DNA from 2 places in the Yersinia canariae genome. Region 1 is predicted to be linked to the other one. Evidence: predicted binding sites of a transcription regulator. Region 1 holds the regulator's gene; the other holds the start of a gene.

Region 1 (7,918 bases):
TTACTACACTATTATACCCAAATCATTGGAATTGCAGGTCAGCAGCCAGTGAGCGCATCCCGAATCACTTACTCAAGTAAGTGATTCGGGTAAGTTAGCGCAGCTAACCCCCTGCTACTTCAAGGACGGGTCACCAACGCCAGCGCCTGCTCGACCACAGAAACATCCGCGCCGGGTTTGTGGGCATTCTCACTCAGATGACGACGCCATTGGCGCGCGCCGGGGATCCCTTGGAAAATACCCAGAATATGCCGGGTTATATGACCTAAATAAGCACCGCGCGACAGTTCTTGCTCAATATAAGGATAAAGAGCTTCGATAGCTTTGACGCTGTCGACCACTGGCGCATTCGGATCAAACAGTTCGCGATCCACTTGCGTCAAAATACTCGGGTTTTGATAAGCTTCGCGCCCCATCATCACCCCATCAACATGTTTGAGATGTTCTTTAGCTTCGGTCAGTGTTTTTACACCCCCATTAATCGCGATAGTCAGGGCCGGAAAATCACGTTTTAGCTGATAAACTCGCTCATAATCCAGCGGGGGGACTTCGCGGTTTTCTTTTGGGCTCAATCCTGAAAGCCAGGCTTTGCGGGCATGAATAGTGAAAATATCACACTGACCTTGTTCAGCCACGGTTTGCACGAATTCACACAAAAACTCATAACTATCCAACTGGTCAATCCCAATACGGGTTTTGACCGTTACCGGAATAGAAACCACATCGCGCATAGCTTTGATACAATCAGCGACCAAGCTGGCTTCCGCCATCAAACAGGCACCAAAACGGCCATTTTGCACCCGATCAGAGGGGCAACCGACATTGAGGTTTATTTCATTGTAGCCGCGAAGTTCCGCCAATTTGGCGCAATGAGCTAAAGCATGCGGATCACTGCCACCGAGCTGTAATGCAACCGGATGGTCTTGTTCGCTGTAAGCCAGATAGTCGCCTTTACCATGGATAATTGCACCCGTGGTGACCATCTCGGTATATAACAAAGTCTGTTTGGTTAACAAACGATGAAAGTAACGGCAATGGCGATCTGTCCAATCGAGCATCGGCGCGACGGAAAAACGCTGTAGGGGATAATTGCCTTTAAATTCGCTTGTAGCGGCGGTTACGGCTGAATGTGTGAATGTGTTATTTTCGTGCATTCTGGGTCATTTTGTCGTGTTCTATGTCAGCCCTAGACAGTCCCTGATAGATGGATACTGATAGAGGGTAAGGGAAAATCATGACCTACTATAGCATAGAAAAACACCCTCGCGCCGATGCCACCGGCGCGCTGTGTCCTGAAAAACCTTAATAAGGCCTTATCGCGGTAGCTTTTGGTAAACGTCCTCAAGAACTAATCTCGCGCCCGCATTAGACAAGTGGTTTCCATTATTGTAGAGCCCGCCATCTTTATTAATAATTAAACAACGGTTATCACGGCATAAACTATCAACCGGTTTGATAATAATCAGATTAGGGTTTGGTGTGAGATAGCTATCGAGTGTTTCACCCAAGCTGAGTGCAGCATAATAACCTTTTGTTCTTTTATCATATACTTTATTAATATGGGAGTTCGTCATATTTAGCAATCTAAAATACTCTATTTTTACATCAGTACTAATGCTAGGTATTGGGTATATCACAACGACTCGGTGCCCTAAAGAAAGTAACTTGTTAATATTCTCAGCAAAAGATTCCCAAACTAAATCCTTACCAACAACAGGCTTGCCATTCAATTCCTGACCGCCCTCTTCCACCACATTAACATCTTTAAACTGAGCATAATTAGCTGCAATTAGGAATGTTTTTTTATCTGTGAAATTATTAATTACCTGCCAACGTTGACGATTAATTCCGGGGCACTCAGGGGCAGTACCAAACCATAATTTCTCAGAGACAAATGAACATTGTTCATATGTTAAGGATATGATGCCATGGCCTGTTGCTGCTAATTTATTCTGTAATGCATATTCAAATGATGCGACATAACTGTCACCAAGAACAACCCAACTTTCATCACCAAACCTACATGCTTCCAGGGGACTTCTATTTATGCACTCAATTGTTTTCTCACCCGAAAAATAATTTGCATCTTTAGTCTTTCCCATTAGACGCCTAAACTCAGGGACTTTAAAATCCTCATACATTTTTTTGGCTAAAGGAGACATTAAACTGTCGGTCTGATCAGCAGAGCTGTTCTTAACTAATACAAATACTGAAAACACGATTAAAATTATCGCTGATACGGTCATCGAGATCAATTTCCAGCGGGAGAGTTGTTTTTTCCTAAATGGTTTTTCAATGACATAAAAAGATAATATGGATAGAGCTATTGATAATAAAATCAATATGATGGATATGAAAGTGCTAATTTCGCCTATTTTAATTCTATAAAAAACAAATAATGGTTGATGCCAAAGATAAATAGAATAAGATATCGCCCCGATAAAAATCATTGGTTTAAGTGATAAAAAATAAGAGGCGGCATCTTTCTCACGAGAGAATAATACTATTAGGCAAGTCCCTAACACAGGTATTAATGTAATGACGGATGGATGCAGCATTCCATCATCAATAAATACAATAGACAAAATTATTAAGATAAACCCCACTATAGGGAGTGTTTTATAATAAAACTTACTAATATTAAGCTTGTTTTCTAAAATAATAATAGCAACAATACTTCCCGCCATCAGTTCCCACATTCTACTCGGTAACATATAGAATGCAAAGTTGGGCTGGCGGTAGGCTAAAATGTTAGACAATACTAATGAGAGCAAAAAAATGAAACATATTATAGTTAGTTTTTTATCTTTAAATCTCTTAAATAACCAGATGCATAAAAAAGGGAAAATAAGATAAAATTGCCACTCGACAGACAAACTCCAAGTATGCAGCAATGGTTTATATTCACTGGAATCTGATACATAAGTATCCTCACCAAAAAAATATAAATTAGACACAAAGAACAAAGATGCCAATAATGTTTTCACATAAACAACAAGACTATCAGGCAATAAAAAATAAAAGGCCAAAACAGAAGATAATAACAACACAATAATCATTGCTGGCAGTATTCTTTTTATTCTTCTAATAAAAAAATCTTTTAAAGAAAAAACACCAGTATTCATTTGTGAAAAAATTATTGTTGTGATCAGGTAGCCAGATAATACAAAAAACATATCTACACCAAGGAAACCGCCCTTGAATACCTCATAACCGAAAAGTGAAAATTTAACGTGATATAAAAGCACGGATATCACTGCAACAGCCCTTAAACCATCTAACTCCGCCCTGTACTTTGTGATATCAGAAGACATTCTCATCTCTACAAAAAATAGTTTATTTATTTTCCCATAGCAAAAGCCCTTTTACAATATCCTAACAAACGTAGATTGTAAAATACCATTACTTTGAGTCATTTATACATCCTGATTTTTTATTGGCGTGGGCATTAACACTGCTTGAAAGTTTTACTTTTAATTAATTTAACCTCAAAACAGACGCCAGTGGTTTAATCTCAGAATATGTCAATAAAGGGATATTGAGCAACAGGTTAATATGATAAAATCTGTTCCATTCAAATACTGCGGGATGAAATCATGAAGCCAACCAACCTGGAAAAGCTGCTTGCTCAGGCTGAAAGTCTGTGCCAACAACGTAACGTCCGGCTGACACCGCAGCGTCTTGAAGTATTACGCTTAATGGCAGAACAACCTGGCGCAATCAGTGCTTATGATTTATTGGACCTGCTCCGAGTTTCCGAGCCACAAGCTAAGCCGCCCACTGTTTACCGCGCATTAGATTTTTTGCTGGAGCAAGGGTTTATTCACCGCGTCGAATCAGCCAATAGTTACGTATTGTGTCATCATTTTGAAGAGCCAACTCATACCTCTGCGCTATTTATCTGTGATCGCTGCAAGATTGTGACTGAACGCCCCACGATCGGCATTGAAGAAGCTCTGGCGCTGTTAGCACAACAATCTGGTTTTACCCTACGCCATAGCGTGGTAGAAGCCCATGGTTTATGTACTGAATGCGGGAAGGTCGAAGCATGTGAAAGTCACGATCATTGTGATCATGACCATTCTATTGTAATAAAAAAGAAATAACTCTGGCGGATAATAATCTGACTACCGGTAGAAAGTCGGTGGGTTATACATTGTCTGAAGATATGAAAAATTAGAATACTTAAAAAGTAACGCATATTAAATACGACACATCCATGTGTCACATCGATATAAAATTATAAATAAACAGAATGTTTTTATCATTAACACTCTCTTTTATTTCATCGTAACAACCATGTGAAAAAGTATATTAATACTTCACATTCTATAAGTTGAAAGGTTCGATTAATTTATATCGATATTAGGTTAATTCCATTTAACGCTGCTACCAGCGATATTTGCTGTGGTCTTCCCAAGCTTTAACTTCTTTCTCGGCTTGCTCTTTTTGATAGCCGTATTTCTCCTGGATTTTACCCACCAGCTGGTCACGCTTACCTTCAATAACCGTCAGGTCATCATCAGTCAGCTTACCCCATTTCTCTTTCACTTTACCTTTAAACTGCTTCCAGTTACCGTCGGCTTGATCTTTATTCATAATATCTCCGTCAACTTGGTTTTTGGATATGTTTAATTTAATACGGCAAGTAATTTCAATTTATAAATATTTTATTTATATTAGTCATTCTCAGACATAATTTAAATATTATTGCTTCGCTTACCGTATGAATAACTATAGCAGAGGATGCTGACAATTAAAGTCTAATTGATATTAATCACTGCTATTAGGGCAATAAATTAAAAATAAAAATAAATAATATGCAGTTAAAACAGTAGGTAATAGCTTATTATCGGAATGCTCTCAAACTAAATAGGCTAAATATTATGAGGGTTAAAAGAGTCATATACCCTTCTTGTCGAAGGGTATATGTGTAGCATTAAAATCAGATCCAGTCGCCATTGCGGATAACACCAACAGCTAGCCCTTCAATAGTGAAATTTTGCTCACGCAGATCGACGACAATTGGCTGGAACTCACTGTTTTCTGGCAGAAGCTGTACGATATTACCCTGTTTTTTCAGGCGTTTTACCGTCACTTCATCATCAATACGCGCAACGACCACTTGCCCATTACGCACATCCTGAGTTTTATGCACCGCCAACAAGTCACCATCCAGAATACCAATATCTCTCATCGACATCCCATTAACCCGCAGCAGAAAATCTGCACTCGGCTTAAACATGGCAGGGTCGACTTTATAATGCCCTTCGATATGCTGCTGCGCTAACAGTGGCTCACCTGCCGCGACTCGGCCAATCAGTGGTAAGCCGTCTTCCTCTTCCATCAACAGACGGATGCCACGGGACGCGCCGGAGACAATCTCAATAACACCCTTACGGGCCAGTGCTTTTAAATGCTCTTCAGCGGCGTTAGGAGAGCGGAACCCCAGACGCTGCGCAATTTCGGCACGGGTCGGTGGCATACCTGTTTGCGATAAGTGATCGCGCACAAGGTCGTAAACCTCTTGCTGCCTGGTAGTAAGTGCTTTCATTCCGCCCCCTGTTTGTTTATACAGTCTTGCTGTGAGTATATACAGCTATGCGGGTGTTGGGAACCAAAGAGTGAATAAAAACAGGGATTAATCACTGTTTACATCAACAGCGTTGTTAGCCGTATTTTTAACCGACATATTGCCAGAGCACGGTTATCCATATAAAGAGCGCCAACATGATGGCCAAAAACACAGCGGCAGACCCCATATCTTTGGCTCGGCCCGACAATTCATGGAATTCACTGCCGATGCGGTCCACCACAGCTTCAATCGCACTATTAATGACTTCAATAATGATCACTAACACCACGCTCGCGATCAATAAAATGCGCGCGATAGCATCTACATCCAGCCAGAAGGCCAGTATGATAGCGAGTATGGCAGCCACAGATTCTTGGCGAAATGCGGCTTCATTTCTCCAGGCTGCAACTAAGCCTTTCACAGAATAACCGGCTGCTTTATAAACTCGGGTTAATCCTGTTGATTGATTTGCCATATTTTATTGCCTTTATCTTAAGTTAATGATGATTTTTGCCGCTTTCTGTTGTCTCATCACCACAGATCTCAAAACCAGTTTCTGGTATCCTTGCGACGAATTGCTAACAAGAGGCTTCATGTAGTTATGTCAGGTTGGCGTAAAATATATTACAAGTTACTGAATTTACCGCTAAAAATGCTGGTAAAAAGTAAGGTTATTCCGGCAGATCCTGTGACTGAGTTAGGGTTAGACCCGTCTCGTCCTATTCTGTACGTTTTACCTTACAATTCTAAGGCTGATTTGCTGACTTTGCGAGCGCAGTGTCAGGCGCAGGATTTGCCCGACCCATTGATTCCATTGGAAATCGATGGCGTGCAACTTCCCAGCCATGTCTTTATCGATAACGGCCCACGGGTGTTTCGCTATTACGCCCCTAAACAGGAATCAGTAAAGCTATTCCACGATTATTTGGATCTGCATCGCAATAACCCGGAGCTGGATATCCAAATGCTGCCGGTTTCGGTGATGTTTGGTCGCTCTCCGGGCCGTGAAGGCCATGGAACGCCACATCTGCGCGTACTAAACGGCGTAGAAAAATTCTTTGCCGTATTGTGGCTGGGGCGCGATAGCTTTGTGCGTTTTTCGACCACAGTATCACTGCGCCGGATGGCCCGTGAGCATGGTACTGACAAAACTATCGCCCATAAACTGGCACGCGTAGCGCGGATGCACTTCTCACGTCAGCGCCTGGCCGCGGTTGGCCCGAGTCTGCCGGCCCGTCAAGACCTATTCAAAAAGCTGTTAACATCCAAAGCGATTGAAAAAGCGGTCGCAGATGAAGCCCGTACCAAGAAAATCTCCCATGAGAAAGCGCAACAAAACGCCATTACACTGATGGAAGAAATTGCCGCCGACTTCTCGTACGAAGCAGTGCGTCTGTCCGACCGAGTGTTGAGTTGGACATGGAACCGCTTGTATCAAGGGATTAATGTCCATAATGCAGAGCGCGTGCGGCAGTTGGCGCAGGATGGTCATGAAATTGTCTATGTGCCTTGTCATCGCAGCCATATGGACTACCTGCTGCTCTCCTATGTGCTTTATCACCAAGGGCTGGTACCGCCGCATATTGCTGCTGGTATTAACCTTAATTTCTGGCCTGCTGGCCCGATTTTCCGCCGTTTAGGTGCTTTCTTTATCCGCCGGACCTTTAAAGGCAACAAACTCTACTCAACAGTGTTCCGTGAATATCTGGGTGAATTATTCACCCGAGGCTATTCAGTAGAATACTTTGTTGAAGGCGGGCGCTCACGAACTGGCCGTCTGCTGGAACCCAAAACTGGCACCCTGTCGATGACAATACAGGCCATGTTGCGCGGCGGCTCACGCCCAATCACGTTAGTGCCCATTTACATCGGCTACGAGCATGTGATGGAAGTAGGAACTTACGCCAAAGAGTTACGGGGCGCGACCAAAGAGAAAGAGAGTCTATTGCAGATGCTGCGTGGTTTGCGCAAGCTGCGCAATCTCGGTCAGGGCTATGTCAACTTTGGTGAACCAATCCCGTTGACCACCTATCTCAACACTACTGTGCCGCAGTGGCGTGATGCTATCGACCCTATTGAAGCACAGCGCCCAAGTTGGTTGACTCCAGCTGTGAATGATTTGGCCGGTAAGATTATGGTCCGAATTAACAATGCGGCAGCCGCCAATGCTATGAATCTGTGTTCCACCGCATTGTTAGCCTCACGTCAGCGCTCACTAACCCGCGAGCAGTTACTGGAGCAACTCGATTGCTACCTGCAACTGATGCGCAATGTGCCTTATGCGAAAGATGTCACTGTGCCGGACAAAACGCCGGAAGAGTTACTTAATCACGCCTTGAATAT
Region 2 (7,918 bases), 2.3 Mb from region 1:
AGAGCGTTGGGCCAAATGGCGGACTTCACTGGCAACTACGGCGAAACCACGGCCTTGTTCACCGGCACGTGCCGCTTCAACCGCGGCGTTGAGCGCTAATATATTGGTTTGGAAAGCAATACCTTCAATCACACTGATAATATCGACAATACGATGGCTGGAATCATTAATCGTGCCCATGGTTTTAATCACCTGATGCATTAATTCGCTGCCTTTCTCCGCCGCATGGCTGCTCATGGCGGCGAGTGATGTGGTTTCATTGGCACTATTGGCGCTGTTTTGCACTGTTGCCACTAATTGTTCAGTCGCACTGACAATATGTTGCAAATTGGAAGTGGCTTGTTCAGTTCGTGTTTTTAGCTCACGGTTACCTGCGGCAATTTCACGACTGGCGGTGTTAATACCATCAACCTGACCACTGACATCATCTGTCAGCGAGCGAAGATTCAACCCTAACTGATTGACACTCCGCATTAAATAGCCAATTTCATCCACACGATTTAGTTGAACATAATCACCTGCTTGCCCGGAGGAGACATCCTGCGCTTGCTGTAAAATCGCTGCAATCGGCTGGGCGACCTGGCGCTCAAGCCAAAGGGTGGTTATCAGGCTACTGAAAAGGGTGGTTGCTCCTAGCCCAAGTAATGATAAACCGGTAATGCCCATTCCAGCCGCTGCTACTGTTGGTAGTAGTGCGGCAATCAGTAATGCACCGCGTAAACGCCAGCGTAATGGCAGTGTTTGAAATAATGAAAGGAAAGAGAGCCAGCCAGTGCGGACAATCAATCCTCGATATAATGCAATTCGGCGATGTTGGGTTTTGCCCGAGTTAATATCACTATATAGCGCTTCGGCGAGCTTAACTTCTTCACGCGTTGGTGCAATTCGCACAGAAATATAACCGGTTAAACGACCATTATGTCGCAATGGAGTCGCATTGGCTCGAACCCAATAATAGTCTCCATTTTTCCGGCGGTTTTTGACCAATGATGACCAGGAGAGGCCTGCATTCAAGGTTTGCCACATATCAGCAAATGCGGCTGGGGGCATATCCGGGTGCCGCACCACATTATGAGGTTGACCCAGCAAGTTTTGATATTCAAAGCCACTGGCACGAACAAAGGCGGCATTGGCATAGGTGATATTACCTTGAGTATCGGTAGTAGATTGCAAGGTGGTATCGCGATCAATGGGATACTCCTGCCGGCTGACAGGTTTGTTCACTCGCATAATAACCTCAGTAAATGGGGGGCGTTTATTTATAACAGCGGAAGACAATAGTTACTGAGGATAATCGGCAGTCATAGATAAAACTTTATACTTTTATTTATTAAATTATCAATTCCCCATAAAGGTGCTATTTATTAATCTAATTGCACTTTTTTAGAGCATTTTAATATTTATTGATAGATGAGTTTAGTTGAATTCATTATTTATACTTAACTTTTCATTTGTTTTTAAAATAATAAAACAACAAAATAAGTATTTTAAAAACAGTGTGTTACATTTATTTTTGTTGTTATCTTTGCGGGCAATTGGTGAGATTATTAAATCAGTACTAATTTTCTTTTCTATTGGCATTTTATTGCAGTTAAATATGCAGGGTTTTTACTTAAAAGTTACATGGTGTGATGTTTGTTGGGAGCTGAATTCATAATATTTGTTAATTATGAATGTTATGATAATTATTTGTTACAGTTGCCTTATGTATCAACCTGAAAGATATTAATTAGGAATACCGAATCCCTGCGGGTACAGGGACCGAAAAGTTAACAGGGGTGATGAATACGAGATTACAGCCCGTTTAACATTAACTGGTTTTTCTTCAACCCTTCTATTTTCATCAGAAAGTCATAGATAGGCGAAAGTCGCCTAAAGTCTTTGCTTAAAATATCAACTAATTGCTCGGAAAACAGGACGTCCATGTCTCGGTGATGGCTGATTAATGCCCATGATTTTTTGTTGTACCATGCGGCCAGTTCCGGTGGTTGGTCTTTAATCAGTGGCCGTTTATAACTTTCACCTTCAATTGAGAAATTTGGGTGAATGCACTCCGCTATCTTAAGAAAATCTGCGGGAGCATGGGCCAATTGTTGCCGGAAAAGTGTCATCGTGGTGCGGGATGCGCTGTAATAGCCAAGCCCGTATCGCCACCAGTCTGGGCCAAATTCAAAAAAGTATGTTGGCGCGTCCGTCCAGTTCTTACGCGACCTTTTAAAGGTCAGCCAGATATTGTTGCGATAGAGTGATTTGTTATGAGAAAAACGTGTGTCCCGGTTCATTCGAGAAATCGTCTTACCAATTGCCGGGCGAACTTCAAATAATTCATCAATAGTCAGCATATCTGAACTTAAGTCGGTCACCAGTTTTCGCATGGGTTGCAGCAGATGTTGGTCATAGATATCACGATGCTCCTCGAACCATTCTTTATTATTGTTCTGACTGATAAGTTGCAAGAAGGTAAGGCCGTCCTGAGTAAAACCGGTAAATTCGCTCATAATATTCCTTTCTTTCTGCCGTCCAGACTGAGTTTCAGTTTATTCGCCATCAATGTTTCTGATGCTTTTTATTGATAAAACGGCATGCCAGAGTACATGTCAAGTGATGTCATCTGATGATGGCGGTCGGGAAATCCTTAACGCGGGTAGTATATGCAGGTGATAACATTTCGCGTTTCATCTGCCATTCTTGATTAATTCCTTGTCCGACGAATGCAATTTTACTTTTACCCGATTGATTGATTTTGTCGATAGCCGCCATTAATTGCTCACTGTTGATGCGCGGTTTGCTCTCATCAAACAGCCCCAATTGGGCGATACCTTGACTTGAAAACTCCCCTAATACGATCCCAGCTTTCAGGTAACGGTGACCGGGTTGCCAAATCGCAGCCAGGCATTTAAGCGCCGCAGTAATAATGTCCCGCGAATCCAGTGTCGGAAAGGTGAGGTGGGTACTGGCAAGATTACTGTAATATCGCTCATTGGGCGCAAAGGGGCTGGTTTTGATAAACGTCGAGACATGACGACAATATTGATGCTCTTTTCGCAGCTTTTCTGCGGCTTTCTCGGCATAACTGCAAACCGCCTCGCGCATGCTTTGATATTCAATAATTCGTTCGCTAAATGAACGTGAGCAAATTATTTGTTGTTTGGTCGGGGCAAATTCAGCAACAGCCAAACACGCTTCTCCGCGTAACTCCCTTACCGTGCGCTCCAACACGACACTGAAATGTTTACGAATAAAAGATGGGTTGGCTTCTGATAGTTGCAATGCGGTGGTAATCCCCAGCATCTCGAGTTTTTTCGCCGTACGGCGGCCCACTCCCCATACCTCCGCGACAGACATCAGTGCCAATAACTTGTGTTGGCGCTCGGGGTGAGATAAATCGACCACTCCCTTAGTTTTATGCCATAACTTGGCTGCATGGTTTGCCAACTTGGCTAATGTCTTGCTGGGGGCTATGCCTACACCGACATTTAGGCCGGTCAATTTCCGGATATGATCTCGCACATATTGACCAAACTCTTCCAGCGCAATGGAATGTTGCACACCTTTAAGGTTGAGAAAGGCTTCATCAATTGAGTAAATTTCAATTCCTGGAACCAATTGCTCAAGAATGGTCATCACGCGCGCAGACATATCACTGTAGAGCGCATAATTGCTGCTGAACGCGATCACCCCATGCTGGCGCATCATTGGTTGAATTTTAAAGTAGGGAGCACCCATTGGGATGCCCACGGCTTTGGCCTCACGACTGCGGGCTATCACACAGCCATCATTATTAGAGAGCACCACGACAGGCCGGCCATACAAATCTGGTCGAAACACGGTTTCGCAACTGGCGTAAAAAGAATTCACATCAACTAAAGCGAACATGATTTTAACTTATTGATACTAAATGTAATAACACCAAAAATTGCCCACTCTTCATCCCCCTCTGCCAGTTTTAGTGGCGGGGAACTGGCATTCAGCGCTTCCAGGCGGAGGAAGGGCCGTAAGTAAAGGCGCTTAATGCTGAATTCCCCCCCAATAGTGACGACGACAGTATCTCCATGTTTCGCCTGCAAACTGCGGTCTATCACTAACAGTGCGCCATGGTGGATGCCGGCATCGGCCAAAGATTCGCCTTCAGCCGTCATAAAAAAAGTGGCGGCAGGATGAACAATACAGTGCTCATTAAGATCTATTCTTTTTTCAATATAATCTTGTGCAGCATTACCAAATGCACTCATAAAACCTCCAAATGACTGATACAGGGGAGAGAGTGATAACCCAAAGCTGCTAGCGAGTAATATACTGTGTATTTATACAGTATACGTGACAAGTAGAAAGGGAGAAAGCGCTAATGAGGTATTTTTTATAGCACGTTGATTTGTAGGAATATAAAGCAATTGTAGGAATGTAAAGTAAGTAGATGGAAGGTGTGGGCCTCCGACGGGTTCAGTCTGTGGTTGATATCATTTAATTATAATTAATATCTAAATAATTACTTATGGAGGTATGTGCCGCTCACTAATTCCTCTATTGTAAGTTTCTACGTCGCGTCCGCTGTTCATCAACGCTAACTTTTATCGCATTCGGCTACTATTGCGTACTCGCAGCGGGCTGGTATCGTCATTTAAGAAGGGATAAAAATGAAGTTAGAAACATTATCTATTCATGCAGGTTATTCTCCGGATCCAACCACCAAGGCCGTTGCGGTACCCATTTATCAGACCTCTTCCTTTGCTTTTGATGACACCCAGCATGGTGCTGATTTATTCGACTTAAAAGTCGCGGGCAATATTTACTCGCGCATCATGAACCCGACGAATGATGTATTGGAACAACGAGTTGCGGCATTGGAAGGGGGGATTGCGGCATTGGCTGTTGCTTCCGGGATGGCGGCGATTACGTATGCTATTCAAACTATTGCTGAAGCCGGGGATAACATTGTGTCGGTGGCTAAGCTGTATGGTGGAACTTACAATCTGCTGGCCCATACGTTACCGCGCTATGGAGTAGAAACCCGATTTGCTGATCATGATGATATTGAAGCAATAGAAGCCCTGATTGATGACCGGACAAAAGCTGTTTTTTGTGAATCAATTGGCAACCCTGCGGGCAATATTGTTGATTTGAAAAAACTGGCTGATGCCGCCCATCGCCATGGCGTACCGCTAATTGTTGATAATACTGTCGCGACGCCGATTCTTTGTCGCCCTTTTGAACATGGCGCGGATATTGTGGTGCATTCATTGACCAAATATATCGGCGGTCATGGCTCCAGCATTGGTGGCATTGTCGTCGATTCCGGCAAGTTCCCATGGGCGCAATATCCTGAGCGCTTTGCTCAATTAAATACTCCGGACCCGTCTTATCACGGCGTGACCTACACCGAGCAGTTTGGGGCGGCGGCATATATTGGGCGTTGCCGGGTTGTGCCGCTGAGAAATACCGGTGCGGCACTGTCGCCATTCAATGCATTTCTGATTTTACAGGGGCTAGAAACTCTTGCTTTGCGCATGGAGCGGCATACAGAAAATGCATTGAAAGTTGCCTATTATTTGCAAAAACATCCGCAAGTCAGTTGGGTGAAATACGCCGGTTTACCTGATCATCCTGAGCATGAATTAGCCCAGCGCTATTTCGGGGGTAAACCGGCGGCGATATTGTCATTCGGTATTCATGGTGGCCAGGCTGCGGGTGGGCGATTTATTGATGCACTGAATTTGATCGTGCGGTTGGTGAATATTGGTGATGCCAAATCATTGGCGTGTCATCCCGCGTCAACAACCCACCGTCAACTCAATGATGAAGAACTTATTAAAGCAGGTGTACCGCGGGATATGGTGAGATTGTCGATTGGCATTGAACACATTGACGATATCCTCAATGACCTGGCTCAAGCATTGGATGCGGCGAAATCTTAAGATAACGATGGATTTTGACCGGTAGCGCAAGGGTTACCGGTCAAAAAGTTATGCCCAAAAAGCTAAAGTGAGGTCAGGGTTGCAGCAATGACTTTGGCATAAGGTGTGGTTGGGCGGCCAATAAGCTTGCTCAAAGTATGGCTATCATCAAATAACCCGCCTTTAGCCGCCCCAGCATCAGAATCTGCCAGAAGGGCGGCGAACTCCTCAGGTAAACCGGCACCAAGCAGTGCTTGCTTGAAGTCAGCTTCAGATAAGTTTTTATATATCACAGGTTTGCCTGATTGACGGGCAATTTCTGCTGAGAATTCCGCCAGGGTATAACTGTCATCACCGGCTAATTCGTACACTTTGCCCGCTTGGTTTTCTTGGGTCAGCACGGTAGCGGCGGCTTGTGCATAATCTTCTCGACTGGCAGAGGCTATCCGCCCGTCACCCACGGCACCAATGAATGCCCCATGCGCTAGAGACGGCGCGATACTTGCAGCATAGTTTTCGGTATACCAACCATTTCGCAATAGCACCACCGGCAGGCCAGACTCACGTAAAAGTGCTTCTGTGGCGCGGTGTTCCTCACCTAATCCCAGTGGGTTTTTATCGGCATGTAACAAACTGGTATACGCCAATAATTTGACGCCTACGTGTTGGGCTGCCTTGATGACGGCAGCATGCTGAGTAAGCCGCTGTCCGACTTCACTGGATGAGATTAACAGCAGTTTATCAACCCCTTGGAAAGCGGCCTCCAAGGTGGCGGGTTGACTATAATCAGCTTTGCGTACCTGAACCCCTAATGCCGCCAAATCACTGGCTTTTTCAGGGCTGCGGACTGCGGCAATAATTTCACTGGCAGGTACTTTTTTAAGTAATGCGTTAATAACAAGGCGGCCGAGTTGGCCTGTGGCACCAGTTACTGCGATCATTATGACGCTCCAAATGTGAGGTTATCCCCATTGTGCTTGAGGTCACAGGGGGTATTCACATGCTACCAACCTGGAACGCCAATGACTTTGGGTCTATTGGGAAGGTGACGAGCTATTTTGAAGGCAAAAACACGAAGAAATGTGCTAAAAACTCGCCCTTAAGATCATCATATGCAATATACTAACTAAAAGTAAGTACGCACTAAAAGGTTAGTATGAAAATAATGAAACCACAAAATTTGGCCGACACTGTTTCATTTCCGGAGCAACTTCGGCGGGGTGAATTGCTCAATGTAAATTGCCCGTCCAGAGAAATTCTCAAGCGAGTTACCAGCCGCTGGGGGGTATTAATACTCATCGCGTTGAGTAATGAAACTTTACGTTTCAGTGCCTTGAGAAGAAAAATTGGCGGTGTTAGTGAAAAAATGCTGGCGCAAACTCTGCAAAATCTCGAAGAAGATGGATTTATTGACCGTATTGCGTATCCGGTGGTGCCACCTCATGTGGAATACAAACTCACTTCATTGGGAAGAGAGGTTCAGGAGCAGGTTGAAGGATTGGCTCTCTGGCTTGAGGAGAATTTACCTCGCATTATGGAGCAGCGGCAGCAGCGGGCCGCATTATAATCTGCTTATCTTGTGAAGCAGCCATGGCATCAGTCATGGCTGTAGCGATGACTTATTATATCTCGCGATTACAGTGTTTTGAGCGCTTCGACTGATTCAATAGCCATTGAAGGAATAAACTCAGTCACACTGTAATTAGCCACCGCATTAAACGGATCTTCTGCCAATATCTTATCCAGCGCTTCACGCTCAATACTTTTCACCAAAATAATACCGCCAGTGCGCGGCACTTTACGACCAGAGGCGATAAACACGCCTTGAGCATAATACTTTTTCAACCACTCTTTATGATTTTCAGTCAGTGATTCAACGACGTCGATAGGTTGATGGTAAGTCAAGCTGACAACAAACATGCGGAACTCCTTCAGGGGCGTTATCTATTAAAGATAAATGTGTATTCAATATAACGCCTTGAAGTACGACTGGCATCCCCAAAATGCGAAATTCGCTAAGTCAGTTC

What was found. Region 1 encodes LexA, which represses DNA repair genes until DNA is damaged. Its sites were predicted from a motif close to TNCTGTATGTACATACAGNA; they were not measured.
Positions count from the first base shown of each region.
Region 2: the regulator LexA is predicted to act here: its motif matches at 4,295-4,314, upstream of umuD (translesion error-prone DNA polymerase V autoproteolytic subunit).

Region 1 covers NZ_CP043727.1:4,254,172-4,262,089, forward strand. Annotated here, with positions in the region: gene dusA (tRNA dihydrouridine(20/20a) synthase DusA) at 120-1,154, opposite strand; gene F0T03_RS19485 (acyltransferase family protein) at 1,314-3,314, opposite strand; gene zur (zinc uptake transcriptional repressor Zur) at 3,597-4,106, shown strand; gene F0T03_RS19495 (CsbD family protein) at 4,390-4,599, opposite strand; gene lexA (transcriptional repressor LexA) at 4,946-5,554, opposite strand; gene F0T03_RS19505 (diacylglycerol kinase) at 5,682-6,050, opposite strand; gene plsB (glycerol-3-phosphate 1-O-acyltransferase PlsB) at 6,177-7,918, shown strand, end outside.
Region 2 covers NZ_CP043727.1:1,994,341-2,002,258, forward strand. Annotated here, with positions in the region: gene F0T03_RS09205 (methyl-accepting chemotaxis protein) at 1-1,230, opposite strand, end outside; gene F0T03_RS09210 (DUF2461 domain-containing protein) at 1,794-2,501, opposite strand; gene umuC (translesion error-prone DNA polymerase V subunit UmuC) at 2,608-3,876, opposite strand; gene umuD (translesion error-prone DNA polymerase V autoproteolytic subunit) at 3,864-4,232, opposite strand; gene F0T03_RS09225 (bifunctional O-acetylhomoserine aminocarboxypropyltransferase/cysteine synthase) at 4,635-5,912, shown strand; gene F0T03_RS09230 (SDR family oxidoreductase) at 5,975-6,832, opposite strand; gene F0T03_RS09235 (winged helix-turn-helix transcriptional regulator) at 7,048-7,458, shown strand; gene F0T03_RS09240 (YciI family protein) at 7,527-7,811, opposite strand.